Regions from separate parts of the Achromobacter pestifer genome, predicted to be linked through region 3. Evidence: predicted binding sites of a transcription regulator. Region 3 holds the regulator's gene; each other region holds the start of a gene.
The links. The regulator LexA, encoded in region 3, represses DNA repair genes until DNA is damaged. The targets are predictions, from matches to a motif close to ACTGTATNNNNATACAGT.

Region 1 (9,635 bases), 2.3 Mb from region 3:
CCTAACCCTGTAGTCACCCATGCTTGAAATCCGCCATCTTGAAACGCTTACCGCCATCCGCGATGGCGGCAGCCTGCAGGAAGCCGCCGAGCGCCTGCACCTGACCCAGTCGGCCCTGTCGCACCAGTTGCGCGACCTGGAAACCCGGCTGGGCACGCCGTTGCTGAACCGCCGCACGCGGCCGGCGCGGCTGACGACCGCGGGCCTGCGGGTGCTGGCGCTGGCGGATGAAGTGCTGCCGCGCATCCGCGCGACGGAACGGGATCTGCAGCGGCTGGCCGCGGGCCGCACCGGCCGGCTGCACCTGGCGATCGACTGCCATTCCTGCTTTCAGTGGCTGATGCCGGCCCTGGATGCCTTCCGCGCGCAATGGCCGGATGTGGCGTTGGACCTGTCGGCGGCGTTTTCCTTCGCCCCCCTGCCCGCCCTGGTGCGCGGCGACCTGGACCTGGTCATTACCTCGGACCCCCAGCCACTGGACGCGGTGGAATACCTGCCGCTGTTCAAGTACGAGCTGGTGCTGGCCGTGTCGGAATCCAATCCGCTGGCCGGCAGCAAGTTCGTCATGCCGGATCAGTTGGCCGACCAGACGCTCATCACCTATCCCGTGGACAAGCAGCGCCTGGACATTTTCACGGCCTTCCTCGACCCCGCCGACGTGGAGCCGGCCGCCATCCGCCGCGCGGAGCTCACCCCCATCATTGCGCAGCTGGTGGCCAGCAACCGCGGCGTGGCCGCGCTGCCCAACTGGGCGCTGACGGAATACATGAATCAGGGCTGGCTGCGGCTGTGCCGGTTGGGCCCGCAAGGCGTATGGCGCACGCTGTACGCGACGGTGCGCAGCGAGGACACGGATGCCTCGTACATCGATGAGTTCCTGACCATTACCCGCGACGTGTGTTTCAAGACGCTGTCGGGGATCAAGTCGGCGAAGTAAGAAGCCAGCCGTTTGCAGCGGAGGAACTCAGTCCTCGTCGCCGCCTTCGCCCAGAATGCGACGAATCACGTCATGTGCAAAGCCACGGCTGGCCAGAAAGCGCGCCTGTTTTGCGTACGCCGCGCGATCCTCCGGCTTGGCGCTGAAGCGCTTCTTCCAGACTTCGAGCGCGCGGTCGTATTCGGTAGCGCGCAGTTGTTCGCGCAATTCGGCGACCTGGTTGTCGTCCACCCCGTGCTGCCGCAATTCCTGCACGATGCGCGCCGCCCCCTGGCGCGAGGCGCGCCGATGGACCAAACTTTGCGCAAAGCGTTCGGTGGACAGCCAGCCTTCCTTCTCCAGGGCATCGAGCACGGCCTCGACTTCGGCCGGATCTTCGGCATGGGCGGCAAGCTTGCGCGCCAATTCCTCGCGGGCGTGCTCGCGCCGCGACAGATAGCCCACGGCCCGCATCTTCAACGACGGCCCCTTGCGGGTCGACTGACTGTCGGTATCCTGGCCGTCCTCGGCCGCGGCGGCACGGCGGCCGCGGCGCGCACCGCCCGCTTCCGAACTGCGGCTCCATGAATCCGGCGCATCGCCGGCTTGCGCTTCCTGCTCGCGGCGCGCATCCGAACTGCGGCGCAAGCCCTGCGGCTTGGCCACGGTTTCGAATTCATCGTCCAGCTTGGCGCGGAGGCGCTCGGCTGACGCGGGCGGCGGTTTCCAGCTCATGCGTTTCCTGCTTGCTATGCATAACGGCAGGCCCGTCCTGGCGCCTGCCGCAAGTGTTCGGGCTGCCCCGACGCGATACGCGGGCCGTTCGCGGCAAATCTGAATCCGCCACGCGCCAGGCCCGCCACCGATCCGATCAATCTTCGGCGGTGTCTTCCGCGGTGGGTACGAATTCGGCCGCGCGGCTGACGATGCCCTGGTTCTCGCGGACGCGGTTCTCGATCTCGACGGCCATGTCCTTGTGCTCTTTCAGGTACTCGCGGACATTGTCCTTGCCCTGGCCGATGCGGTTGCCGTTGTAGCTGTACCACGCGCCGGACTTGTCCACCACATTGGCGGCCACGCCCAGATCAATGATTTCGCCTTCGCGCGAGATGCCGGCGCCGTACATGATGTCGAATTCGGCCTGCTTGAACGGCGGCGCGACCTTGTTCTTCACGACCTTGACGCGGGTTTCGTTGCCGACGACCTCGTCGCCCTTCTTGATGGAACCGATGCGGCGGATGTCCAGGCGCACGGAGGCGTAGAACTTGAGCGCGTTGCCGCCGGTGGTGGTTTCGGGGTTGCCGAACATCACGCCGATCTTCATGCGGATCTGGTTGATGAAGATGACCATGCAGTTGGTCTTCTTGATGGTGGCGGTGAGCTTGCGCAGCGCCTGGCTCATCAGGCGGGCTTGCAGGCCGGGCAGGGAATCGCCCATTTCGCCTTCGATTTCGGCCTTGGGCACCAGCGCGGCCACCGAGTCGATGACGATCAGGTCGACCGAGCCGGAGCGCACCAGCGCGTCGGTAATCTCCAGCGCCTGTTCGCCGGTGTCCGGCTGCGAAATCAGCAGATCGGTCAGTTTGACGCCCAGCTTGGAGGCGTATTGCACATCGAGCGCGTGCTCCGCATCAACGAACGCGCAGGTGCCGCCGATTTTCTGCATTTCAGCGATGACCTGCAGCGTCAGCGTGGTCTTGCCCGACGATTCCGGGCCGTAGATTTCGACCACGCGGCCTCGCGGCAGGCCACCGACACCCAGCGCGATGTCCAGACCGAGCGAGCCCGTGGAAACCACCTGGATGTCATGCGAAACCTCGTTGTCGCCGTAGCGCATGATCGAGCCCTTGCCGAACTGCTTTTCGATCTGCGAAAGCGCGGCGGCAAGCGCCTTGGCCTTTTCCGATGCGGCGGCCTTGGTGGTTTTGTCGTCCATGTAGAGTCCTGTCTGTAACGTATCTGGTGTCTAGGGAAGTGCCGCAGGTTTAGGCGGGTGCTTTGAGCAACGGGTCAGATTATGGCATCGGATTATACTGTACATAAAACCAGTGTGCCAGTGTTTTGCACGTATACCCTGAGTGGCAAGCTTGGCGCCCTATGCCAGAATGCCAGACGAACCCGGCGTTTTGTCCCCTTTGCGCCACGGGGTCTTTTCTCACTGTAGCCCATGCGTATCCTGATCGCCGAAGACGACAGCATCCTGGCCGACGGCCTGTCCCGTTCGTTGCGCCACAACGGCTATGCCGTGGATGCGGTGCGCGACGGGTTGGCGGCCGATTCGGCGCTGGCGGCCCAGGCATTCGACCTGCTCATCCTGGACTTGGGCCTGCCGCAACTGGCCGGGCTGGAGGTGCTGCGCCGCCTGCGCGCCCGCAACTCCGCCCTGCCGGTGCTGATCCTGACCGCCGCCGACAGTATCGAACAGCGCGTCAAGGGGCTGGACCTGGGCGCCGACGACTACATGGCCAAGCCGTTCGCGCTGTCGGAACTCGAGGCCCGCGTGCGAGCCCTGACCCGGCGCGGCGCGGGCGGCGGCGCCACCATGATCAAGCACGGCCGCCTGCTGTTCGACCAGACCGGCCGCGTCGCCGTGGTCGACGACCAGACGCTGGACCTGTCGGCGCGCGAAGTCAGCCTGCTCGAGATCCTCCTGACCCGCAGCGGCCGCATGGTCAGCAAGACCCAGCTTGTCGACCACCTGTGCGAATGGGGCGAGGAAGTCAGCACCAACGCCATCGAGGTCTACGTCCATCGCCTGCGCAAGAAGCTGGAGCCCAGCGGCGTGAAAATCGTGACGGTGCGCGGCCTGGGCTACTGTCTTGAGCGGGACCAGGGTGCGGCGTACCTCGCAAGCTGAAGCGGCGCCGCCGGAAGCGCTGAACCAGGAAGCACTGGAGGTCATGCGGGCGGGGGCCAAGGGCCCGAGCTTCGCGCCGCCGCAACGCTCCCTGCTGGGCGAGATCCTGGACTGGATGCTGGCGCCGCTGTTCCTGCTGTGGCCGATGAGCGTGGCCATCACCTACGTGGTGGCGCAGAACATCGCCAACGTGCCCTACGACCGCGCGCTGGCCAACAATCTCCACGTGCTGACCCTGCAGGTGCACGCGCAGGACGGCCGCGCCGTGCTGAAGATGACCAGCACCGCGCGCGAAGTGCTGCACGCCGACGAGACCGACAGCGTGTTCTGGCTGGCGCTGGGCAGCCGCGGCGAATACCTGGGCGGCGACCGCGCCCTGCCGCTGCCTTCCACCGTGGGCCAGCCCCGCCCCGGCGAAGTGCAGTACGAAGACGCGACTTTGCGCGGCTTCGGCATCCGGCTGGCGTTCACCTGGGTGGACCTGCACCTGCCGGATACGCAGCCAGCGCTGCTGATCGCGGCCGAGACCGTCGAAAAGCGCACGCAGCTGGCCAACGACATCATCAAGGGCGTGATCATTCCGCAGTTCGTGGTGCTGCCCATCGCCGTGCTGCTGGTGTGGTTCGGGCTGTCGCGCGGGGTCGCGCCGCTGAACGCGCTGCAGCAGCGCCTGCGGGCCCGCCGGCCCGACGATCTTTCGCCCATCGACGAGCGCGCCGCGCCTACCGAGATCGCGCCCCTGGTGGCCGCGATGAACGATCTGCTGGACCGGCTTTCGTCCAACGTGCAGGCGCAGCGCCGCTTCGTCGCCGACGCGGCGCACCAGTTGAAGACGCCGCTGGCCGGCCTGCGCACCCAGGCCGAGCTGGCGCTGCGCGACGCCAGCCCCGAGGAAATGCAGTCCAGCCTGCGCCAGCTCGTGACCGGCTCGGAACGCGCCACTCGCCTGGTGAACCAACTGCTGTTGCTGGCCCGGGCCGAGAACCCCAGCGCCATCGGCTTGACCCGCACGGACCTCAACGCCATCGCCTACGAACAGGCCATGCACTGGGCGCCGCAGGCGCTGTCGCTGAACACCGACCTGGGCTTCGAGGGCTCGGACCACCCGGTGGAGATCAACGGCAACCCCCTGCTGCTGGCCGAACTGCTCAACAACTTGGTGGACAACGCGCTGCGCTACACGCCGCGCGGCGGCCACATCACGGTACGCGCACAAATCCTGGGCGCGCATGCGGTATTGGAGGTCGAGGATTCCGGCCCCGGCATCCCGCCTGAAGAGCGCGAACGGGTGTTCGACCGCTTCTACCGCGTGCTGGGCACCCAGTCCGACGGCAGCGGCCTGGGGCTGGCCATCGTGCGGGAGATCGCCCAGAAGCACCAGGCCAGCGTCGAAATCAGCGATCACCCCACGGCGCATTCGAACCTGCCCGGCATGCGGATCCGCGTGATCTTTCCGCTTTACACCGAGTTGTCAGACCTCTCCGACGCCTCCTAGGACTATCCCTAGCCTCCCAGGGGATAGTTACTTTCAGTTTCAATTTTAAGACTCAAGTAAGTATCCCGTCAGAACCTCGTCAGCGTCACCCCCCAATGTTGCATATAGCTCAATGTCGGCTCGCCGGCGGCGGGCGCAGCACGGCGGACCACCGCCGGCCATAAAACCGAGGAGACATCATGAGCACAACAACCATGGCAGGCCGCGGTCCATCCGCGGATCCGCGCCCGATGACCAAGGATGAACGCCGCGTCATCTTTGCGTCGTCGCTGGGCACGGTTTTCGAGTGGTACGACTTCTATCTGTACGGCTCGCTAGCCGCCATCATCGCGCAACACTTCTTCTCGGGCGTGAACCCCACCGCGGGCTTCATCTTCGCCCTGCTGGCGTTCGCCGCCGGTTTCGCCGTACGCCCGTTCGGCGCACTGGTGTTTGGCCGCCTGGGCGATCTGGTCGGACGCAAGTACACCTTCCTGGTCACGATCGTGATCATGGGCCTGTCCACGTTCCTCGTGGGCGTGCTGCCCAGCTACGCCAGCATCGGCCTGGCCGCCCCCGCCATCCTGATCGTCCTGCGCCTGCTGCAAGGCCTGGCGCTGGGCGGCGAGTACGGCGGCGCGGCGACCTATGTCGCCGAGCACGCGCCGCATGGCCGCCGCGGCTTCTACACGTCCTGGATCCAGACCACCGCGACCCTGGGCCTGTTCCTGTCGCTGCTGGTCATCCTGGGCATCCGCACGGTCATGGGCGAAGACGACTTCAAGGCCTGGGGCTGGCGCATTCCGTTCCTGATCTCGGTCGTGCTGCTGGGCATCTCGGTGTGGATCCGCCTGCAACTGAGCGAATCGCCGACCTTCAAGCGCATGAAGGAAGAAGGCAAGGGCTCCAAGGCGCCGATCGCCGAATCGTTCGGCCAATGGAAGAACCTGAAGGTCGTGATCCTGGCGCTGCTGGGCCTGACCGCCGGCCAGGCCGTGGTCTGGTACACGGGCCAGTTCTACGCCCTGTTCTTCCTGACGCAAACGCTGAAGGTCGACGCCAATACCGCCAACATCATGATCGCCATTGCGCTCCTGATCGGCACCCCGTTCTTCGTGGTCTTCGGCGCGCTGTCCGACAAGATCGGCCGCAAGCCCATCATCATGGCAGGCTGCCTGATCGCCGCGCTCACGTACTTCCCGATCTTCCAGGGCATCACGCACTTCGCCAACCCGGCGCTGGAAAAGGCCCAGGCCACGGCCCCGGTCACCGTGATCGCGGACCCCACCACCTGCTCGTTCCAGTTCAACCCGGTGGGCACTTCGTCCTTCACCAGCTCTTGCGACGTGGTCAAGTCGTTCATGGCCCGCAACTCGGTGAACTACAAGAACGAAGCGGCGCCGGCCGGCTCGGTCGCCAAGGTCAAGATCGGCAACGACGAGTTCGCCTCGTTCGACGGCAAGACCATGGCCCCGGCAGACTTCAAGGCCAAGGCCGCAGAACTGGACAAGGCGCTGACGACTGCCATCCGCAGCCACGGCTACCCTGCCAAGGCTGACCCGGCCCAGAGCAACAACGTCATGGTCGTGGTGCTGCTGGCCATCCTGGTGCTCTACGTCACCATGGTGTACGGCCCGATCGCCGCCATGCTGGTGGAAATGTTCCCGACGCGCATCCGCTACACGTCGATGAGCCTGCCCTACCACATCGGCAACGGCTGGTTCGGCGGCTTCCTGCCCCCGGTCGCCTTCGCCGTGGTCGCCGCCACCGGCAACATCTACGACGGCCTGTGGTATCCGATCATCATTGCAGTCATGACCCTGGTCATCGGCACGCTGTTCGTGCGCGAATCCAAGGACAACGACATCAACGCTTAAACGGCCATCCCCCGCCGGACGGGACTGCTGCGCCCGCCCGGCCTTTCAAAAGCTCCTTATGGAGCTTTTTTTTTGCGCGCAATCAAGCAGGATCCGTCCCAGGAAGCGAGCGGGCGAAAAAGAGACCTGCACTTTCAGGACCATGTCAGACCCGCGCCATTAGACTGAGCGCTCAGATTACGGCCTTGCGCCAGATTGACCGACGATTGATCCCCCTGTCGGACGATTGCAGGGCCAGTGTTCTGACACCGATACCGCGTTCCCCGCGAGCCTTTTATGACGCGGTATTGCGTGCTCCCGTACCGGCCCGGCCCTCAATGAGCCGGGCCGCTTTTTTTTGTGCCGGCGCGCGCAAAAATGGCGACCCGCGGTCGCCATGGCTTGCTTCTGCAGACGGCGGCCGTAGCCGCCCGCAATCAGCGGCGCATGCCCACGCCGATGGCCACCACTCCGGCCACGATGGCCGCGATGCCGGCCCAGGCCGGGATCGCCACCGACTTCTCGGTCTCGGCGGTAGCCTTCACCGAACCAATCTGCAGCACGGTCTCCTCGGACTTGTAGTTGAAGCCCTTGTAGGCCAGGGCAGCGATGCCCAGGACGATCAGAATGGCGCCGATGATCTTCATTTTTTATCTCCAGTTCGACTTGCTGCGCGGACAGTAGCGCATCGGCCCGCCGCTGTCAGTGACAGAAGGTGTCGCATCACGCTGCGGTATTGCCGCACTTCGGCAAAGCGGCCGCGTCGTATAGAATCAACCCTTTTGGCCGACGCTCATGTGGTTCAAGAATCTCAAGATTTATCGCCTCTCCTCGCCGTGGACGCTGGTCGGCGACCAGCTTGAAGAAACGCTCGCGCGGCATGCCTACCAAAGCGGCAACAACCTCGAAATGCAGAGCCTGGGCTGGGTGCCTCCGCGTGAAAACGGCGGCCTGGCCCATGTGGTCAACGGCCAGATCCTGCTGAGCCTGCGCGCCGAGAAGAAGCTCCTGCCGGGCACCGTCGTCAACCAGGTCGCCAAGGCCCGCGCCCAGGAAATCGAAGAGCAGCAAGGCTACAAGCCGGGCCGCAAGCAAATGAAGGAAATCAAGGAGCGCGTCACCGACGAGCTCCTGCCGCGCGCCTTCAGCGTGTACCGCGACACCCGTGTCTGGATCGACCCGCAGAACCATTGGCTGGTGATCGACGCGGCCGCCTCGGCCAAGGCCGACGAAGTCATCGGCCTGTTGGCCAAGTGCGTGGACCCCTTCCCGCTCGAAAACCTGTACGTGGCGCAGTCCCCGGCCTCGGCCATGACCGGCTGGCTGGCCGAGGACGAGGCTCCGGCCAACTTCTCCATTGACCAGGACACCGAGCTGCGTTCGTCGGGTGAAAGCGGCGCGGCCATCCGCTACGTCAAGCACTCGATCGACGCCGACGACGTGCGCCGCCACATCCAGTCGGGCAAGCAGTGCACTCGCCTGGCCATGACCTGGGCAGACCGCATCTCGTTCGTGCTGACCGAAGGCCTGGACGTCAAGCGCGTTGCGCCCCTGGACGTGCTGAAGGAAGGCAACGAAGGCGTGGCCGCCAACGACGACGAAAAGTTCGATTCCGACATGATGCTGATGACGGGCGAACTGGCCAAGATGATGGCCGAACTGGTCGACGCGCTGGGCGGCGAAAAGAAGGTGTAAGCCGCAGGCGCCATGGCGCCACGGGCAAACCGCGGGCCGCCCATGATCGGGCGGCCTTTTTCATGCGCGAGAAGCCTGGCTTCAGGCCGCCACCGCGCGGTCGCGGCCGGCCTGCTTGGCCTGGTAGAGCGCCTTGTCGGCGCGGTCGATCAGATAGGCATAGTCCGGATGGCCGTCGAACGTCGCTACGCCGATGCTGGCCGTGATGAGCAGCGGACCGGCCTCGGGAATGTTGAAGACATGGCGGCGGATTTCCGCGCCCAGCTTCTCGGCCGTGGCCAAGGCGGCCTCGCTTGCGGTGTCCACCAGCACCACCAGGAATTCTTCGCCACCATAGCGGAACACGAAATCGCTGGAACGGCACGATTGGTGCAGGACCTCGGCAAACTGGCGCAGCACCTGGTCGCCGCCGGAATGGCCGTGCTGGTCGTTGATGGCCTTGAAATGATCGATGTCCAGCAGCAGCACGGAGAACGCGCTGCGCTGGCGCCGCGCAATCGAAATTTCGCGCCCGATCACCGAGGGCAGGAAGCGCCGGTTCAGCACGTTGGTCAGCGGATCGCTGCCGCTTTCGATCTCGGCCACCATGTCGAACAGGCCGTTGAGCAGGTGCTTGATGCGCGCCACCAGCTCCTGCAGCTCGCGCACATGGTCGGGCATGGCCGAGGCCTGCCCCAGCTCCTCGCCCCGCATCAATTGGGGCAGCACCACCCCATCCAGCTGCGCGACGGCGTCCATGATCTGCTGCAGGCCCGGCGCGCTTTCGAACATCGCGCCGCCCTTGTGTTGCAGCCACAGCCCGAATTCCGAGGCCGCCAGCCGCGGCAGGCTTTGCCC
Region 2 (9,635 bases), 2.4 Mb from region 3:
ATGCGTTCTTTCTCGGGATCCAGGCCGGTCATTTCCATGTCCAGCCAAACCAGGCGGTTTTCGTTCACAGCCATATAATTTGCCTATAAGGGATACCTCCGCGCCGCGCCTTCGGCTCGCTGCCCCCCTCAGGGGGCGCTTTTACCTAGGGGCGGCCCGGCGGTAAAGATTACCCCCACGCCGCGCCTTCGGCTTGCTGCCCCCCAGGGGGCGCTTTTACCTAGGGGCGGCCCGGCGGTAAAACACACGATTTTCGCACACACTTACTTGAGCAAGCCGCACCGCCCATGTTCACACTGCTGTTCGTTGCCTTCCTGCTGACCGATATCGCCGTGCGCCTGTGGCTGGCTACGCGCCAGATCCGCCACGTCGCGCTCCACCGCGACCAGGTGCCGCCGGAATTCTCCCACCGTATCGGCCTGGCCAGCCATCAGCGCGCGGCGGACTACACGGTGGCGCGGGTCAAGCTTGGCATGCTCGAACGCACCTACGATGCCATCCTGCTGGTGTGCCTGACGCTGATGGGCGGGCTGCAGTTCATCGACCTGATGGTGGCCCAACTTACCAGCAACGACTTCCTGCGGCAGATGCTGCTGCTGGTCGTGGTGGCGCTGCTGCTGGGCGTGCTGGGCCTGCCCTTCACGCTGTGGCGGCAGTTCAAGCTGGAGGCGCGCTTTGGCTTTAACCGCATGACACCGGGCCTGTTTGTCGCCGACGCCGTCAAGGGCCTGCTGGTGGCCGCGGTGCTGGGCCTGCCGCTGGCGGCGGCGGTGCTCTGGCTGATGGGCAGCGCGGGCGCCTACTGGTGGGTCTGGGCCTGGGCGCTGTGGACGGCGTTCAACCTGGCGCTGCTGATCATCTACCCGATGTTCATCGCCCCGCTCTTCAACAAATTCACGCCGCTGTCCGACCCCGAGCTGGCTGGACGCATCCAGCGCCTGGCCCAGCGCTGCGGCTTTGCGCTCAACGGCCTGTTCGTGATGGACGGTTCGCGCCGCTCGGCCCACGGCAATGCCTATTTCACGGGTTTCGGCCGTTCGCGCCGCATCGTGTTCTTCGACACCCTGCTGGCGCGCCTGAACGGCGACGAGATCGAGGCCGTGCTGGCGCACGAGCTGGGCCATTTCGCCAAGCGCCACATCGTCAAGCGCATCGTGTTCAGCTTCGCCGCCGCGCTGGTTTTCTTCGCCATCCTGGGCTGGGTCTCGCAGCAGCCCTGGTTCTACGTGGGGCTGGGCGTCATGCCTCAGCTGGGCGGACGCAACGACGCCATGGCGCTGCTGCTGTTCTTCCTGGTCATCCCCGTATTCACTTTCATGCTCACGCCCGTGGCCAGCTGGTACTCGCGCCGTGACGAGTTCGAAGCGGACCGCTACGCGGCCGAACAGAGCTCGCCGGAACGCCTGGTGTCCGCGCTGGTCAAACTCTACGACGACAACGCCGCCACCTTGACTCCCGACCCCGTGCACTCCGCCTTCTACGACAGCCACCCACCCGCCGCCGTGCGCATCCGCCACCTGACGGCGGCCGCTGCATGAGCGCGCCCGCAGCCGGACCCAACGAAGGCCGCATCATCGCCGCCCACGGGCGCCACTACACCGTGGAGCTTGCCGACGGCACGCTGCGCAAGTGCTTCCCCCGCGGCAAGAAGGCAGGCGCCGCGGTCGGCGACCGCGTGCGCATCACGCCCCAGGGCAAGGACGAAGGCGCCATCGACGCCATCCTGCCGCGCCGCAACCTGCTCTACCGCTCGGACGAAATGCGTTCCAAGCAGTTCGCATCCAACGTCGACCAGCTGCTGATCGTGGTCGCCGTGCAGCCCACGTTTTCGGACGACCTGACCGGGCGCGCCCTGGCCGGCGCCTGGAGCGCGGACATCGCGCCCATCATCATCCTCAACAAGACCGACCTTGCCGATGAACTGCCCGCGGCGCGCGCGCGGCTGGCGCCGATCGCAGCGCTGGGCGTGGACGTGATCGAACTCAGCGCGCTGGAGCCCGAAAAGGTGCATACGCTGCTGGCGCCGCGCCTGGCCGGACACACCAGCCTGCTGCTGGGCCAGAGCGGCATGGGCAAGTCCACGCTGCTCAACGCCCTGGTGCCGGACGCCGCCGCCCCCACCCGCGAGCACTCCACCGCGCTGGACATGGGCAAGCACACCACCACCAGCACGCGGCTCTATCACCTGCCCGCGCCGGGCGGCGACCTGATCGATTCACCGGGCTTCCAGGCCTTCGGCCTGCAGCATCTGAGCCGCGAGGACATCATCCGCGGCTTCCCGGAGTTCACCGAACCCATCGAGCAATGCCGCTTCTACAACTGCACCCACCGGCAGGAGCCCGGCTGCGGCGTGGTCGCGGCCCTGCAGGCCGGCGCGATCGATCCGGCGCGCTACGCCTTGTACCAGCGCATCCTGGAAGAGAACCTGGCGGGGCAGCAGCGCTACTAGGCGCCCCATGCCGAAAGACCGGCAACGCCAAGCCGGGCACCGGATCCCGAGCGCAGTTCCGCAATGCATACGGCCCCATCCAGGGGCCGTATGCATTGCGGCGGCAAGCGCCGGCCGGGATCAACGAGGCGTGAAGCCGTGCCGCAGCAGGTGGTACAGATTGCGCAGCATGCCGGCCGTCGCGCCCCAGATGAAATGCTTGCCGTAGGGCATGCCGTAATACTGACGCACCCGGCCGTCTTCCAGGCGGGCTTCATACAGCCGGTGGTTGGCGGGATCCATCAGGAAGGACAGCGGCACCTCGAATACTTCCGCCACCTCGAAGGCGTCGGGCGCCAGGTCAAAACCCGGACGCACCAGCGACACTACCGGAATGATGGAAAAGCCCGTCGCCGTCAGATACGGCGGCATGCTGCCCAGCACTTCCACGTGGTTGGCGGGCAGCCCGGTTTCTTCCTGCGCCTCGCGCAAGGCCGCGGCCTCCGGCGTGGAGTCGCTGGTTTCGATGCGTCCGCCCGGAAAGCTGATCTGGCCGGCATGGTCATGCAGGTGGGCGGCGCGCTGCGTCAGCATGATGTGCACACCGTTGTCGCGCGTCACCAGCGGAATCAGCACCGCCGCCGGCACGGGCACGCCTTCGCGGCCCGGATAGCGCAGGTCGGTATCGCGCGACAGCTCCAGCGTCCAGGTGGACGGCTGGCTGAGCGTGCCCCGCAACGAATCCGGGGTCAACAGGCGGGCGGGCACGGCCGGCAAGGACGCGTTGGCCACCACCCAGGGTTGCGTCGCCGGATCGAAGCCGGGACGCGCCAGCGGCCGCCGGGGCCGCGGGGAAGACGAGGAATCAGACATACGTCTCTGCAAAAGGCTCTGCAAAAAGAAAAAGGCACCCTCGCAGGTGCCTTTTTAACCCGGAAACCCGTGCCGAACGAAAACGCTGGATGGCGTGAGCGTCCGACACTGGTGGGGCCGTGTGCCGATAAGCGATCAAGCCGCCGGGGCTTGCTTGCTGACCAGCTTTTCCTTGATACGCGCCGACTTGCCCGAGCGGTTGCGCAGGTAGTACAGCTTGGCGCGGCGCACGTCGCCGCGGCGCTTGACTTCGATGCCGGCGATTTGCGGCGAGTACAGCTGGAACGTACGTTCCACGGCTTCACCCGACGAAATCTTGCGCACGGTGAACGCGGAGTTCAGGCCGCGGTTGCGCTTGGCGATCACAACGCCTTCGAAAGCCTGCACGCGCTTGCGGGTGCCTTCAACGACGTTCACGCTCACGATGACGGTGTCACCAGGAGCAAATTCAGGCTTGGCTTGACCGCCGGTCAGACGGGCAATTTCTTCCTGTTCCAGGATAGCGATAAGGTTCATGAGAACTCCTAGATCATCATGTCTTTGCGGACTAAAACTTTTGCCGTTCGATGTTGTTCACGCCGCTTCTGCAGGATTGCGCTGTACGCACAAGCCCACATTCGTCGCGTGCTGCACGGCCAACTGGCGGTTAGGCCAGCTCCCGTTGCATGTGCCGCAAGCAGAGGATGAGATTTGGCAAACCAATGATTCTACACCAAAAATCGCCCCAGGCATCAGGTAACATGGCCCCGGTTCTCGCGGTTTGGAGTACCCTTCCGTCTTCTGTAACAAACACGTCATCTGGCGCTGTTCCTTCATGTCGTATTCGTCCCTGATATTGGTCGTCCTGGCGGCAATGGCCCACGCCACGTGGAATCTGCTCGCCAAGCGCGCGGCCATGGTGGGCGCTCCCTTCGTCTTCGCCTATGGATTGTGCGCCTCGGTGCTGTACGCGCCGTGGGTCATCTGGGTGCTGTTGCACGACGGCATGACCTGGACCTGGCCGGTGGTCGGCGCCATCCTGACCTCCAGCCTGTTGCATCTGGGCTACAGCCTGTGCCTGCAACGGGGATATCAGGTGGCCGACCTGTCGGTGGTCTACCCCATCGCCCGGGGCACCGGGCCGCTGCTGTCCACCACCGGCGCCTTTCTGCTGCTGGGCGAACCCGCCACCAGCACCGGCATCATCGGCATGCTTTGCGTGGTGGGCGGCGTGCTGTTGATCGCAACCCAGGGGCGCCTGACCATCTTCAAGCAGGCCCAGGCCTGGGTGGGCGTGCGCTGGGGCGTGGTGATCGGCCTGTTCATCGCCGCCTATACCGTGGTCGACGCCTATGGCGTGAAGGTGCTGCTGATCAGCCCCGTGCTGTTCGACTGGTTTACCTGTGTCACCCGCACGACCATGATGGCCCCCCACATGCTGCGCCGCCGCCCCCAGTCCTGGGAGGCCATGCGCGGACACTGGCATCTGGCGCTGGCCGTGGGCCTGCTGTCGCCGTTGGGATACATCCTGGTGCTGTACGCCCTGCGCAACGGCGCGCCGCTAAGCCTGGTCGCCCCTGCCCGGGAAATGTCCATGATGCTGGGCACCCTGGCCGGCATGTTCCTGCTGCGCGAAAAAGTCGGACCAGGCCGGTTGGCCGGCTGCCTGGGCATCCTGGCGGGCGTCATTCTGCTGGGTTCGAGCTGACCAGCCCTGTACCGCTCAGAAGCCGGCGGCCGCACCCAGCCACATCAGTCCGGGGATGATCGCGCCCCAGGCCAACACCATCACCACATCGATCACCATGGCCTTCCTGGTGACCTGAGCCGTCACGGGCTCCACCGTGGCGTTGCCCAGGCAGCGCTCGCGCGAGGCCGGCGCGGCCTCGACCGGCGCAACCGGTACTGCGGGCGCAGGCATCGGTACCGGCGCGGCGACAGCCTGGCCGGCCAGTGCGCCCGCTTCGGCGGGCGCTGGCGGGAACGGCCAGCGAGCCGGTACGGAACCGGGCCGCACGCGACGGCGCGGTTCAACGTCGGCCGCGGACGTGTTCCAGGGCAGCGCCATGCCGGCCACCCTGGCGCACCAGGCGCGGGCGTGGTTCGTGCCGCGGCGCAGCGGGTTCAGCGTGACGACGAGTTCGTCCGACAAGACGGAAATATCAGCGGTGTTCATAGGGAACTCCTAGCAAAGATGGTCCAGCGCCAGGGCGTAGCCCCCCGGCAGGCATCCGCGGCGGCAGCCGGCGGTCAATCGAACAATGACAACTGGCCCGCGGCCATGGCTTGCAACTGGCGCGCTGCGCGCCCGTGCACGGCGCCGGCTGCGGGCGATACGGCGGAAAAAGGGACCCCTGAAGACGCTTGCGCGCCAACCGGGGATAGGAAATCGGCAGCCCCCACCGATGCGGCGGGAGGCAGGAAACGGTCGCAATCCAGCGCCAGCCGGTGGCGGTTCAGGCCCAGCTTGCGGGTAGCGATGGTGAAGCGCTGGCGCAGCAGATCGGCCCATACGCCGGTTCCGCGCATGCGCGACCCGAAATTAGGATCGTTGCGGCGGCCATTGCGCAGGTCTTCGATGCGATGCAGGACGCGCTGGGCGCGGTCCGGGAAATGGGCGTTGAGCCAGTCCTCGAACAGGGTCTTGACCTCCCAGGGCAGGCGCAGGACGGTGTAGCTGGCGTAGTGCGCGCCGGCCGCCTTGGACTCCTGGAGGATGTGTTCCATGGACTCGTCGTTGATGAACGGGATGATGGGTGCCACCAGCACGCCCACCGGCACGCCGACGTCGGTCAGGCTGCGCACGGTTTCCAGCCGGCGCCACGGCGCGGCGGCGCGCGGTTCCAGCGTGCGGGCCATGCCCGCGTCCAGCGTGGTGATGCTCATGTACACCACCACCAGCTTCTGCTCGGCCAGGGCGGCCAGCAGGTCCAGATCGCGGGCGACCAGCGCGTTCTTGGTGACGATGGTGAGCGGGTGACGGGTTTCCAGCATCAGTTCCAGCAGGCCGCGGGTCAGCCGCCATTCGCGTTCGATGGGCTGGTAGGCGTCCGTGGCGGAACCGATGTTGATGGGAGACGGCTTGTAACCGGGCCGCGCGAGTTCGGCGCGCAGGGCCTGGACCGCATTGGCCTTGGCCACCAGCCGGGTTTCGAAGTCCAGCCCCGGAGACAGGCCCAGGTAGGAATGGGTGGGCCGGGCGTAGCAATAGACGCAGCCATGTTCGCAGCCGCGGTACGGATTGACCGCGACGTCGAAGGGAATGTCCGGCGAATCGTTGCGCGACAACATCTTGCGCGCTTCTTCGGCGGTGACCGTGGTCTTGGGAGCGGCCGGCGCGATGCGCGCATCCGGCAGGATGGGAATGACGCGGGCGGCGGTTTGCTCGCCAGAGGCTGCTTCAGGGAAATTATCGGGGACGGAATCTACGAAGTCGGCGGGTAGACCGGAGGAAGACCAGCCGTCGTCGACCTGCACACGGTCATCGCGCTGAAAGCGATGCCGAACATTAGTAACCGCACCCCGACCGCGCAAGGCGGCGGGGGCGGCAGCCGGGGACCCAGAACCGGCGGGAAAAGAATGATCGGTGCGTGCCATGAAAACTACTGTACAAAAACACAGTGGTTTTGACAAGCACCAAAAGCCTTTTCGTAAGACAACCCCACTTTACCGCAAGACGCCAACGCCGTCCGGACAAATCGATTTCACCAGACGAGATCGTCCGGAAACCCGCACCAGTATTGAATTTAGCAAAAAAACAACAGGTTCTGAAGGGCCGGAAATCCGTTGTTTTCCAGTCTCTTCCGGGCTAGCGCAGCATGCCCGCCGCCGCGGTCTGGTGCGTGGCCTCGTCGATCAGGATGAACGTGCCCGTCGCGGGCACATCGGCATAGCGATCGACCGCCAGCGACTCGCGCGTGGTGATCGTCACGCGTCCGATGTCGTTCATGCGCAGCGTGCCTTCGGTGTTCTCCACTTCCTGCAGTTCGTGGATGTCGCGATGCGACAGCACCGCGCGTATCTTCGCCGAGGTCAGGCGCGTGCCCGACTTCAGCAGATACTTGCGCGCCGGGTTCAACGCCTGCGCATCGAGCCAGCACAGCTCGGCTTCGAACTCGCGCGTGACCTGCGCCGGCGCCGACGCATGCACGATCACGTCGCCGCGCGACACGTCCACGTCGCGATCCAGCACCAGCGTGATCGAGTCGCCCGCCACCGCTTCATCCAGCGCGCGGTCGAAGGCGCGCACTTCGCGCACGACTGCCGTCACGCCCGAGGGCTGCACCGTGATCTCGTCGCCCGGCCGCAGCACGCCGCTTGCGACGCGGCCGGCATAGCCGCGGAAGTCATCCTTGCGGCTGCCGTCATGGCGCGCCACCCATTGCACCGGAAAGCGCAGCGGCAAGGCGCGGCCGTCGCTCGCCAGGTCCAGCGATTCCAGCAGGGCCAGCAATGGCTCTCCTTCGTACCAGGGCGTCTGCGGCGACAGCGTGACGACGTTGTCGCCGTTCAGCGCCGACAGCGGCAAGGCGTCGAAATGCTCGATGCCCAGCTTGCCCGCCAGGTCCGCATAGGCGTCGCGGATGCGCTCGAAGACGGCGCGGTCCCAGTCCACCAGATCCATCTTGTTGACCGCCACCACGATGTGGCGGATGCCCAAGAGGCGCGCGATGGTGCTGTGGCGCTTGGTCTGCGGCAGCAGCACGCCGTCGGCCGCGCGGGTGGCGTCGATCAGGATGACGGCCACGTCCGCCGTCGACGCGCCCGTCACCATATTGCGCGTGTACTGCTCGTGCCCCGGCGCGTCGGCGATGATGAACTTGCGCGCGGGCGTGGAGAAATAGCGATAGGCCACGTCGATGGTGATGCCCTGCTCGCGCTCGGCCTCCAGGCCGTCGGTCAGCAGCGAGAAGTCGATGCCGTCGCCCGCCACGCGCTTGTGCTTGGCGCGCGAGATCGCGTCCAGCTGATCGGCGAACACGCCCTTGCTGTCATACAGCAGACGGCCGATCAGCGTGGATTTGCCGTCGTCCACCGAACCCGCGGTGATCAGGCGCAGCACGCCCGTGTCGGCGCCGGAAAGAAAAGAGTCGTTTAGTGCGTTCATGTGCGTTCCTGGTCGCCGGCGCATGCCGGCGTGTCATGCGATCAGAAATAGCCTTCCTTCTTGCGGCGCTCCATCGAGGCCTCGGAAGTCTGGTCGTCCATGCGCGTGGCGCCGCGCTCGGTAATGTCGGTCACCGCGGTTTCGGCGATGATGGCGCGGGTGTCGGCCGCGTCGGACGCCACCGGGCAGGTGCAGGAGATGTCCCCCACCGTGCGGAACCGCACTTGCAGGCGTTCGACTTGTTCACCATCCTGCGGCGGGGTCAGCCGCGTGACCGGCACCAGCAGCCCCTTGCGGCGCACGACTTCGCGCTGGTGGCTGTAGTAGATGGACGGCAACGCCAGCTGCTCGCGCTGGATGTACTGCCAGACGTCCAGCTCGGTCCAGTTCGAGATCGGAAACACGCGCATGTTCTCGCCGCGGTGCACGCGGGTATTGAACAGGTTCCAGAGTTCCGGGCGCTGCGCCTTCGGATCCCATTGGCCGAATTCGTCGCGGAACGAGAAGATGCGCTCCTTGGCGCGGGCCTTTTCCTCGTCGCGGCGCGCCCCGCCTATGCAGGCGTCAAAGCCGAATTCCTCGATCGCCTCCAGCAGCGTCACGGCCTGGGCGGCATTGCGCGAATCGGTCTCGCGGCGCAGCACCACGCTGCCGCGCGCGATCGAATCCTCGACGCTGCGCACGATCAGGGTCTCGCCCAGCTCGGCCGCGCGCGCATCGCGGAAGGCGATCACTTCTTCGAAGTTGTGGCCGGTATCGATGTGCATCAGCGGGAACGGAAAGCGCCCCGGCCGGAAGGCCTTTTCGGCCAGGCGCAGCAGCACCACGGAGTCCTTGCCGCCCGAGAACAGCAGCACGGGTTTCTCGCTTTCGGCGGCCACCTCGCGCAGGATGAATATTGCTTCCGATTCCAGCCAATCCAGGTGGCTGCGTTGGATCACAGCAGACATATGCACTTCCCCTAAAACAGATTTCGAATTCGTGGGCCGCATCAATCGGCGCGCGCCGCGATGCTGATGACCCGGTTGCCCGCATGCAGGCCACATTCCTTGGAGTCCGACGACTCCCACCACCAACGCCCTGCCCTCAGGTCCTCGCCGGGACGGATGGCGCGGGTACAGGGTTCGCAGCCAATGGACGGGTAGCCCTGGTCATGCAGCGGGTTGTACGGAATGCCCAGGGCGCGGATGACGGACCAGACTTCCTCTTCGCTCCACTCGGCCAGTGGATTGAACTTGTAGAGGCCGA
Region 3 (9,635 bases):
TGGCCGCCCAAGCGCCAACCCAAACACATTGGGCGAAATTATCGCCAGCGGCGACTTGCTGATGTCGGGCTACCTGAACATGCCCGAACAGACCGCGGCCGTCCTGAAAGACGGCTGGTTCCACACTGGAGACATCGGCGTCATCGATGAGCGCGGGTTCCTGTTCATCAAGGGCCGCTCCAAGGACGTCATCATCAGCGGCGGCTTCAATGTGTATCCCTCCGACGTCGAGAACGCCTATGCGCAACACCCAGACATCGCCGAATGCGTGGTGTTCGGCAGCGCCGACGACGAATGGGGCGAACGCGTCGAAATGGCGGTCGTGCCGGTTCGGCCGGAAGCGATCAGCGCGCAGGCGCTGATCGACTACGGCAAGCAGCAATTGGGGTCCGTGCGGACACCCAAAATCATCCACATCGTGCAGTCTTTTCCCAAAAACACGCTGGGCAAGATCGACAAGCGGCGAATTATCGACGACTTGCGCGACGCGACCCGGCAGGAGGAACATCGATCATGACTTTCAAGACCTGGATTGCCGCCACAAGCTGCGTGTTGGCCGTCACGCTGGGCGGCTCCGCCGCCGCAGCCTTTCCGGACCAGCCTATCCGCTTCGTGGTCGGGTTTCCGCCGGGAGGCTCGACGGATATCGTCGCGCGGGTATTGGCCGAGGGCCTATCGCGCGAACTGGGACAGGCCGTGGTCGTCGAAAACAAGGCGGGCGCTGGCGGCACTATCGGCGCCTCGTCGGTCGCACACGCCAAGCCCGACGGCTACACCATCTTCCTGGGTACCGTAGCCACCAACGTGATCAACCCGCTGTTGCGCAAGGAGCTGAATTTCGACCCCATCAAGGATTTCACCATGATCGGCGAGGTTGGCTTCTACACCAATCTGGTGCTGGTCAATGCCGATTCGAAGTATCAGGACCTGCGCACCCTGGTCGCCGATGCAACGCTGCGGCAACTGTCCTACTCCAGCCCCGGGACCGGCACATCGCCGCACATGACCGGCGAATACTTCAAGATCCTGACGGACGCAAAAATGCAGCACATTCCCTTCTCAGGCAGCGGGCCGGCGTTGACCGCCCTGATGGGCGGTCACGTCGACCTCGGGTTCGACAATCTGCCCGCGGCCCTGAGCCTGGTGCAGTCGGGCAAAGTGCGGGCGCTGGCCATCACCAGCACCACGCGCATCAAGGAACTGCCCGACGTGCCCACCGCCGAGGAACTGGGCGTGAAGAACATGAGCGTAGACGCCTGGGTCAGCGTCATGGGCCCAGCCGGCATTCCGGCCGACCGACTGTCGGTGCTGAGTTCCGCCTTGCTGAAAGCGCTGGCCAAACCCGACATCATCCGCAAGCTCGAAGACAAAGCCATCACGATCAAAGCCACCCGTCCGGAGGAATTGCAGGGTTATATCGAATCCGAGACCCAAAAGTGGCGCGGCGTCATCGACGCGGCCGGAATCAAGCCGGAGTAGCAGACGCGGCATCGTCCAGGCCCGGCCGTGCCATGGAGCCGTAAGCACATGGCTTTCCAACGGCCGGCCGCGGCCGATTTCGCCGGGTGCGTCCGATCCGGGACATCCTGACCGGCCTGCCGTCACCTTGGCTTTGGCGCGGCGGCGGCCCCATAGCTTGCTTTTTTGCGCTGCGTCCCCCAGAATGGCGCTGTATATATGTACAGTCCGCTAGCACCGGATCATCGCCATGGCCAGCAAACTCACTGATCGCCAACAACAAATCCTGGACCTCATCAGGCAGACCGTCGCGCGCACCGGCTTTCCGCCAACCCGCGCCGAGATTGCCCTGGCCCTGGGTTTCCGTTCCCCCAATGCGGCGGAAGATCACCTCAAGGCGCTGGCGCGCAAGGGCGCCATCGAACTGACGGCCGGAGCCTCCCGTGGCATCCGCCTGAAGGACAACTCCCCTGCCCCCACGCAAAGCTCGCTGCCCATGCCGGGCCTGGCGCAATTGTTGCTGCCGCTGGTTGGCCGCGTGGCCGCTGGCAGCCCCATCCTGGCCGCCGAGCATGTCGAACGCGAGGTCGGCGTCGACCCCAATCTATTCGCGCAAACGCCCGACTACCTGCTCAAGGTGCGCGGCATGAGCATGCGCGACGCCGGCATCCTGGAAGGCGACCTGCTCGCCGTCAAGAAAGCCTCGGAAGCCCGCAACGGCCAGATCGTGGTGGCCCGTCTGGGCGACGATGTCACGGTCAAGCGCTTGCAGCGCCAGAACGGCCACATCGAACTCCTGCCCGAAAACCCCGACTTTGAACCCATCGTGGTCGAAGCAGGCCAGGATTTCGCGTTGGAAGGCATCGCGGTCGGCCTGATCCGCACGCACGCGTTGCACTAAAGGCCTGCGGCGCCGGCCCGCTGCCCGCAGCATAAAAAAACCCCGCCAATTTTCCTGGCGGGGTTTTTTGTTGGAAGCCCCATCCTGGAAAAACGCCCCGTACTGGCGGCGTCCTCCGGGCGTGCATCAGTGCTTGAGCACCGGATCGGTCGAACCGGGTTCGGTAGGCTTGGCCACCAGGGGCTCCTTGACCGCCTCTTCCTCGGCCAAGGGCTCCGGCAGACGCTCCAACGCCAGTTCCAGGACCTTGTCGATCCAGCGCACCGGCACGATCTCAAGATGGTTCTTGACGTTGTCCGGGATCTCCGCCAAATCCTTGACGTTTTCTTCCGGGATCAAGACCGTCTTGATGCCGCCACGGTGAGCCGCGAGCAGCTTTTCCTTCAGGCCGCCGATGGGCAGGACTTCGCCGCGCAGCGTGATCTCGCCGGTCATGGCGACATCGGCACGCACCGGGATGCGCGACAAGGCCGACACCATGGCCGTGGTGATCGCGATACCCGCGGACGGACCGTCCTTGGGCGTCGCGCCTTCCGGCACGTGCACGTGCATGTCGTGCTTCTCGAAGACGCTGTCGGCAAAGCCCAGGCGGCGGGCGCGGGAACGCACCACCGTGCGGGCCGCCTCGACCGATTCCTTCATCACGTCGCCCAGCGAACCCGTGCGTTGAATGACGCCCTTGCCAGGCATGTCCGCGACTTCGATCGTCAGCAGATCGCCGCCGACTTCCGTCCAGGCCAGACCCGTGACCTGACCGATCTGGTTTTCCTTTTCGGCCATGCCGAAGGTGTAGCGGCGCACGCCCAGGAAATCGCTCAGGTTGTCGCCCGTGACGTTCACCGGCTTGACCTCGGCAGCCTTGCCTTCGGCCTTGGCGCGGTCGCTCTGGGTCAGCAACTGCTTGATGACCTTGCGGCAGATCTTGCCCACTTCGCGTTCAAGCGCACGCACACCGGCTTCGCGGGTGTAGTAGCGCACGATGTCGCGCAGCGCGCTGTCGTCGACCGAGAGTTCACTATCCTTCACGCCGTTGTTCTTCAGCAGCTTGGGCAGCAGATGGTCGCGGGCGATGTGGATCTTCTCTTCCTCGGTGTAACCGGAAAGACGGATGACTTCCATGCGGTCCAGCAGGGCCGGCGGAATGTTCAGCGTGTTGCTGGTGGCCACGAACATGACGTCGGACAGGTCGAAGTCGACTTCGATGTAGTGGTCCTGGAACGTGTGGTTCTGTTCCGGATCCAGTACTTCCAGCAACGCCGACGAGGGATCGCCGCGGAAATCCATGCCCAGCTTGTCGATTTCATCGAGCAGGAACAAGGGATTGCGCACGCCGACCTTCGACATGTTCTGGACGATCTTGCCGGGCATGGAGCCGATGTAGGTGCGGCGATGGCCGCGGATCTCGGCTTCGTCGCGCACGCCGCCCAGCGCCATGCGGACGAACTTGCGGTTCGTCGCCTTGGCGATGGATTGGCCGAGCGAGGTCTTGCCCACGCCAGGAGGGCCGACCAGGCACAGGATGGGCGCCTTCACCTTGTCCACGCGCTGTTGCACGGCAAGATATTCCAGGATCCGTTCCTTGACCTTCTCCAGACCGTAGTGGTCGTTGTCCAGCACCGTTTCCGCGTTGCTGATGGAATTGTTGATCTTGCTCTTCTTCCTCCAGGGGAGGTTGATGAGCGTATCGATGTAGTTGCGCACCACGGTGGCTTCGGCCGACATGGGCGACATGAGCTTGAGCTTCTTGAGCTCGCCATCGGCCTTCTTGCGCGCCTCTTTGGGCATGTGGGCAGCGATGATCTTCTTTTCAAGCTCTTCGATGTCCGCGCCTTCCTCGCCCTCGCCCAACTCCTTCTGAATGGCCTTGACCTGCTCATTCAGGTAGTAGTCGCGCTGGCTCTTTTCCATCTGCTTCTTCACGCGGCCGCGAATCCGCTTCTCGACCTGGAGGATGTCGATTTCGGTTTCGAGTTGCGTGAGCAGGCCTTCGAGGCGCTCGGAGGTGCCGACGATCTCGAGCATCTTCTGCTTCTGCTCGAGCTTGAGGGGAAGATGCGCGGCGATCGTGTCGGCCAGGCGTCCGGCATCATCGATGCCAGCCAGCGAGGTCAGGATCTCCGGGGGGATCTTCTTGTTCAGTTTTACGTATTGCTCGAACTGCGCGACGATGGCGCGGCGCAGGGCTTCGGTCTCGGAGCCTTGCATGGCATCCGGTTCGATCGGCGTCACCTGGCAGGTGAAATGCGAATCGGCGTCCTCGATGCTGTTGATACGGGCGCGCTGGGTGCCTTCGACCAGCACCTTGACGGTGCCGTCGGGCAGCTTGAGCATCTGCAGGATGCCGGCCACGCAGCCGATCTCGTAGACGTCTTCAGGGGTGGGATCATCCTTGCCGGCGGATTTCTGGGCCACAAGCATGATGCTCTTGCCCGCTTCCATCGCAACCTCGAGCGCGCGGATAGAGCGCGGACGGCCGACGAACAGCGGGATGACCATGTGCGGAAACACCACGACGTCGCGCAGTGGGAGCAGGGGCAGGTCGATCGGGTCGGAAGGCAGGGTCTGGCTGGCAGACATAGGAGGTTCCTCGGTATGACTCGGCGTATCGGGGACGGGAGATCCGGGTATACCCGGGCGATCCACGTCGGTTACGTCTGTTATGGGAACAATAGCCGAAAATTCAAGATCTCGGCGCCTGGATCCCCCATAGGCTGAAAAAAACCGCGGGCGGCACCCTCAGTATGCAAGCGTCGCGCCTGCAGGAAAAGCGTGTTTGCACCCGGGAATCCGCCTTAGGCAAAAAAACCCGTTACAGGAACGGGCTCTTTTGAAATATCAGGCTGCGGCGTCGCGGACTTCCCCGCGCTCTGGCTTATCTGAAGCCGCGTCTTCGTCGGCGTAGATGAGCAATGGCTTGCCCTCGCCTTCGATCGCGCCCTCGTCCAGCACCACGCGCTTGACGTTGCCCTGGGAAGGCAGGTCATACATGGTGTCGAGCAGGGCCTGCTCGATGATGGAACGCAGACCGCGCGCGCCCGTCTTGCGGCGCAGCGCCTTGCGGGCGATGGCCTTCAGGGCGGCGGGACGCACGTCGAGCTCGGCGCCTTCCATGGCGAACAGCTTCTGGAACTGCTTGAGCAAGGCGTTCTTGGGCTCGGTGAGGATCTGCACCAGGGCCGCTTCGTCCAGCTCGTCCAGGGTGGCGACCACCGGCAAGCGGCCGACCAGTTCGGGAATAAGGCCGAACTTGATCAGGTCTTCGGGCTCGACCTCGGAGAACAGCTCGCCCACGCCGCGTTCCGATTTGGCGCGCACCGAGGCCGAAAAGCCGATGCCCGATTTCTCGGTACGGTCGCGGATGACCTTTTCCAGCCCATCGAAGGCGCCGCCCACGATGAACAGGATGTTGGTCGTGTCGACCTGGACGAAGTCCTGGTTCGGGTGCTTGCGGCCGCCCTGCGGGGGCACCGAAGCGACCGTGCCTTCGATCAGTTTCAGCAAGGCCTGCTGCACGCCCTCGCCCGACACGTCGCGGGTGATGGACGGGTTGTCGGACTTGCGGGAAATCTTGTCGATTTCATCGATGTAGATGATGGCGCGCTGCGCCTTTTCCACTTCGTAGTTGCAGTTCTGCAGCAACTTCTGAATGATGTTCTCGACGTCTTCGCCCACGTAACCGGCTTCGGTCAGCGTGGTGGCGTCGGCCATGACGAAGGGCACGTTCAGCATGCGCGCCAGGGTCTGGGCCAGGAGCGTCTTGCCCGACCCGGTGGGGCCGATCAGCATGATGTTGCTCTTGGAGAGCTCGACTTCGTCGCCCTTGATCTCGCCGTGGCGGATGCGCTTGTAATGGTTGTAGACGGCCACGGCCAGCATGCGCTTGGGCGAGTTCTGCCCAATGACGTACTGGTCGAGGAAAGTCTTGATTTCAGCCGGAGTGGGCAGTTCGGAACGAATCGCCGCGCGCGCGGTGGCTTGCGCCTCCTCGCGGATGATGTCGTTGCACAGATCTATGCATTCATCGCAGATGAATACCGACGGACCCGCGATCAGCTTGCGGACTTCATGCTGGCTTTTATTGCAAAACGAGCAATGCAGCACTTTTGCGTCTGCCGATCCCTTTTTTTCAGGCATATTTCTTTCGTATCTCAGGTAAAGATGCGCCAGGCTGGAACAAAGCCTAGCGCATGCGCTTACTCAAACATGATGGCAGCGGGTTCAGATCAACCTGGAAGTCAGCCTTCCGAGCGGGAGCTCATCACCTTGTCCACCAGTCCATACGATACCGCATCTTCGGCGGACATGAAGTTGTCACGTTCCGTGTCCAGTTCGATGCGTTCCATGGTCTGGCCGGTGTTGGCGGCCAGGATGCGGTTCAGGCGTTCACGCAGGTCCAGGATCTCGCGAGCCTGGATCTGGATGTCCGAGGCCTGCCCTTGGGCGCCGCCCGAGGGCTGGTGGATCATGATGCGCGAGTTGGGCAGCGTGAAGCGCTTGCCCTTCTTGCCTGCCGCCAGCAGGAACGCGCCCATGCTGGCCGCCAGGCCGGTGCACAGGGTGGACACGTCCGGCTTGACGAATTGCATGGTGTCAAAAATGGCCATTCCCGCATACACCGACCCGCCAGGCGAGTTGATGTACAGGGAAATGTCCTTGTCAGGATTCTCCGATTCCAGGAACAGCAACTGCGCCACGACCAGGTTGGCCGTTGCGTCATTGACTGGGCCCACCAGGAAAATGAGCCGCTCGCGGAGCAGACGCGAATAGATGTCGTAGGCGCGTTCGCCGCGCCCCGACTGCTCGATCACCATGGGAATGTAGCCCAGGCCGGTGGGGGTCACCGAGGACCCGCCATTCATTGCCGCATAGAAATCGGTGAATCTCTGCATAGTGTTACGCCATCCCCATCAACTGATCGAAAGCCACCTTTTCTTCGGTGACCTTGGCTTTTTCCAGCACGTGCGCGACGACGTTGTCTTCCAGCACGATAGCCTCGATTTCAGCACGACGCTGGCGGTCAGCCAGGTAATAGCTGACAACCTGTGCGGGTTGTTCGTAGTTCTCGGCGAACTCTTCGATACGCGCACGGACTTGCTCGGGCTTGGCTTGCAGCTGGGCTTGCTTGACCAGTTCCGACACCAGCAGGCCCAGGCGCACGCGGCGCTCGGACTCGGTGGCGAAGGCTTCGGCCGGGATCGGCACGGATTCAGCGTTGGGGATGCCGCGCTGCTTGAGCTCTTCGCGGGCAGCGGCGACACGGCCTTGCACGTCGTTGTCGACCAGGGCCTTCGGCACGTCGAACTTGCCGGCTTCGACCAGGGCGTCCATGACGCTGGACTTGGTGCGGCCAGCCGAGCGGACCTTGACTTCGCGCTCGATGTTGCTGCGGATGTCGGCCTTCAGCTTTTCGATGTCGCCTTCGGCCTGGCCGAGGGACTTGGCGAATTCGCCGTTCAGCTCGGGCAGCACGCCTTCAGCCACTTCCTTGACGGTGATGGTGAATTCGGCGGTCTTGCCGGCGACTTCCTTGCCTTGGTAGTCATCGGGGAACTTGAGCGGGAAGACCTTGCTTTCGCCAGCCTTCAGGCCGCGGGCGGCTTCTTCGAATTCCGGCAGCATGCGGCCTTGGCCGAGCACGAACGGGAAGTCTTCGGCCTTGCCGCCTTCGAACGGCACGCCGTCGATGGTGCCGGCGAAGTCCAGCGTGACGCGGTCGCCGTCTTGCGAGGCGCGGCCTTCACGGGCTTCGAACGTGGCGCGCTGCTTGCGCAGGACGTCCAGGGTTTGCTGCACTTCGGCGTCGGTGACGGCCGTGTCGTAGCGGGTAACCGCCAGGGCCGACAGGTCCGGCACGGCAACTTCGGGATAGACCTCGAACGTGGCGGTGAACGCCAGCGTGTCGTCGGCAACGCCGTCGGTCTTGGGCTCGAGGTTCGGGGCGCCGGCGACGCGCAGCTTGGCGCCGTCGACAGCTTGTTCGAAGGCACGGCCAACTTGGCTATTGATCACGTCGTAGCGGATGCTGGGACCATGGCTGCGCTCGAGCATGGCGAGCGGCGCCTTGCCCGGACGGAAGCCGGGGACCTTGGCGGTCCGGGCCACGCGCTTCAATTGCGCCTGGACTTCCTTTTCGACGTCGGCCACCGAGACGGCCAGATCAACACGGCGCTCCAGGCCGGAGAGGGTTTCAACCACAGGCTGCATTAAATGACCTATTTTCCGAGAGATAAAGAGATGACGGGCGGATAAACGGGGGATTTTACCGGAAACTTCCGGTCCCCTGACGCAAAGGGGCGCGAGCACCCGGATAAGCCCGGATACTCGCGCCCCGTTTTCCACCCGGAACGGGGGAATTTACGCCTGTATGGACGCCTTACTTGGCCTTGGCGATGCGCTCTTCGATGTGCTGCGCGCGCTTGGCCGAGGACGGATGCGAGCTCATCATATCGCTCTTGCCGCCGTCCAGTTCAGCCAGCTTCTGGAACGCGGTCACCAGGCCGCGGGTGTTCAGGCCCTTGGCCTGCAGTTGGTCGAACGAATAATCGTCGGCGGCGCTTTCCTGCGACTGCGAGAACTGCGCGTTGATGAACTTCTCGGTCAAGTCGCCCAATTGCGACGAGCTCAGCGCGGCCACGGTGGCGCCGCCTGCGGCATTGGCGGCATCGCGCGCGGCCGAAACCGTGTAGGCGGTCTGCATCGTCTTCTTGCTGTGGCCCAGCGCAACGTGGCCGATTTCGTGGCCCACCACGCCCAGCACTTCATCGTCGGTCATCATGTCCATCAGGCCGCTGTAGACGCGGATGCAGCCGTTGGCCATGGCCCAGGCGTTGACGTCCTTGGTGACATAGACCTTGTAGCTGGCCTTCTGGCCGTTGACCGTGCCGCCCAGCTGCTTGGCGATTTTCTGCAGGCGGACATCGTACTTGCTGCCGGGAGCGGCGATCTTTTCCTGCGAGTCGCTCTGCGCGCAAGCCTTGTCCGACAGTGTCTTGATTTCGGCGTCGCTCAACGTGGCAGCCTGAACCACCTTGCTGCCGGCGCCGACCAGGCCGCCGATATCCAAAGCCTGGGAGGCGGAAAAAGGGGCGAGCGCAACGCCCAGGGCAGCGACGGTGTAGCGGATCTTCATGGGAACAAACTCCTCTTTACTGGCTCTATGCGAACGAGGCCGCAATTCTATATACGACCAATGCCCACCAAGCGTTTCGCCACACAGTTTCGCAAATGCCAGTTTTCCTTACATAAAACCTCAACAAGACCCGCGCAATCATGCTAC

Region 1: the regulator LexA is predicted to act here: its motif matches at 2,949-2,966, upstream of recA (recombinase RecA).
Region 2: the regulator LexA is predicted to act here: its motif matches at 6,885-6,902, upstream of FOC84_RS03840 (PA0069 family radical SAM protein).

What each region holds. Positions count from the first base shown of each region.
Region 1 is NZ_CP053985.1:609,074-618,708, forward strand. It holds gene FOC84_RS03210 (LysR family transcriptional regulator) at 20-937, shown strand; gene recX (recombination regulator RecX) at 965-1,651, opposite strand; gene recA (recombinase RecA) at 1,788-2,852, opposite strand; gene FOC84_RS03225 (response regulator transcription factor) at 3,084-3,773, shown strand; gene FOC84_RS03230 (sensor histidine kinase) at 3,889-5,268, shown strand; gene FOC84_RS03235 (MFS transporter) at 5,463-7,124, shown strand; gene FOC84_RS03240 (hypothetical protein) at 7,541-7,750, opposite strand; gene FOC84_RS03245 (recombination-associated protein RdgC) at 7,899-8,798, shown strand; gene FOC84_RS03250 (diguanylate cyclase) at 8,880-9,635, opposite strand, start outside.
Region 2 is NZ_CP053985.1:726,844-736,478, forward strand. It holds gene orn (oligoribonuclease) at 1-74, opposite strand, end outside; gene FOC84_RS03810 (M48 family metallopeptidase) at 288-1,538, shown strand; gene rsgA (ribosome small subunit-dependent GTPase A) at 1,535-2,449, shown strand; gene FOC84_RS03820 (CoA pyrophosphatase) at 2,570-3,301, opposite strand; gene rplS (50S ribosomal protein L19) at 3,437-3,817, opposite strand; gene FOC84_RS03830 (DMT family transporter) at 4,116-4,988, shown strand; gene FOC84_RS03835 (hypothetical protein) at 5,004-5,456, opposite strand; gene FOC84_RS03840 (PA0069 family radical SAM protein) at 5,531-6,877, opposite strand; gene FOC84_RS03845 (sulfate adenylyltransferase subunit 1) at 7,089-8,387, opposite strand; gene cysD (sulfate adenylyltransferase subunit CysD) at 8,429-9,337, opposite strand; gene FOC84_RS03855 (phosphoadenylyl-sulfate reductase) at 9,379-9,635, opposite strand, start outside.
Region 3 is NZ_CP053985.1:5,409,236-5,418,870, reverse strand. It holds gene FOC84_RS25735 (class I adenylate-forming enzyme family protein) at 1-517, shown strand, start outside; gene FOC84_RS25730 (Bug family tripartite tricarboxylate transporter substrate binding protein) at 514-1,479, shown strand; gene lexA (transcriptional repressor LexA) at 1,709-2,359, shown strand; gene lon (endopeptidase La) at 2,486-4,936, opposite strand; gene clpX (ATP-dependent Clp protease ATP-binding subunit ClpX) at 5,195-6,493, opposite strand; gene clpP (ATP-dependent Clp endopeptidase proteolytic subunit ClpP) at 6,595-7,248, opposite strand; gene tig (trigger factor) at 7,253-8,563, opposite strand; gene FOC84_RS25700 (M48 family metalloprotease) at 8,733-9,488, opposite strand.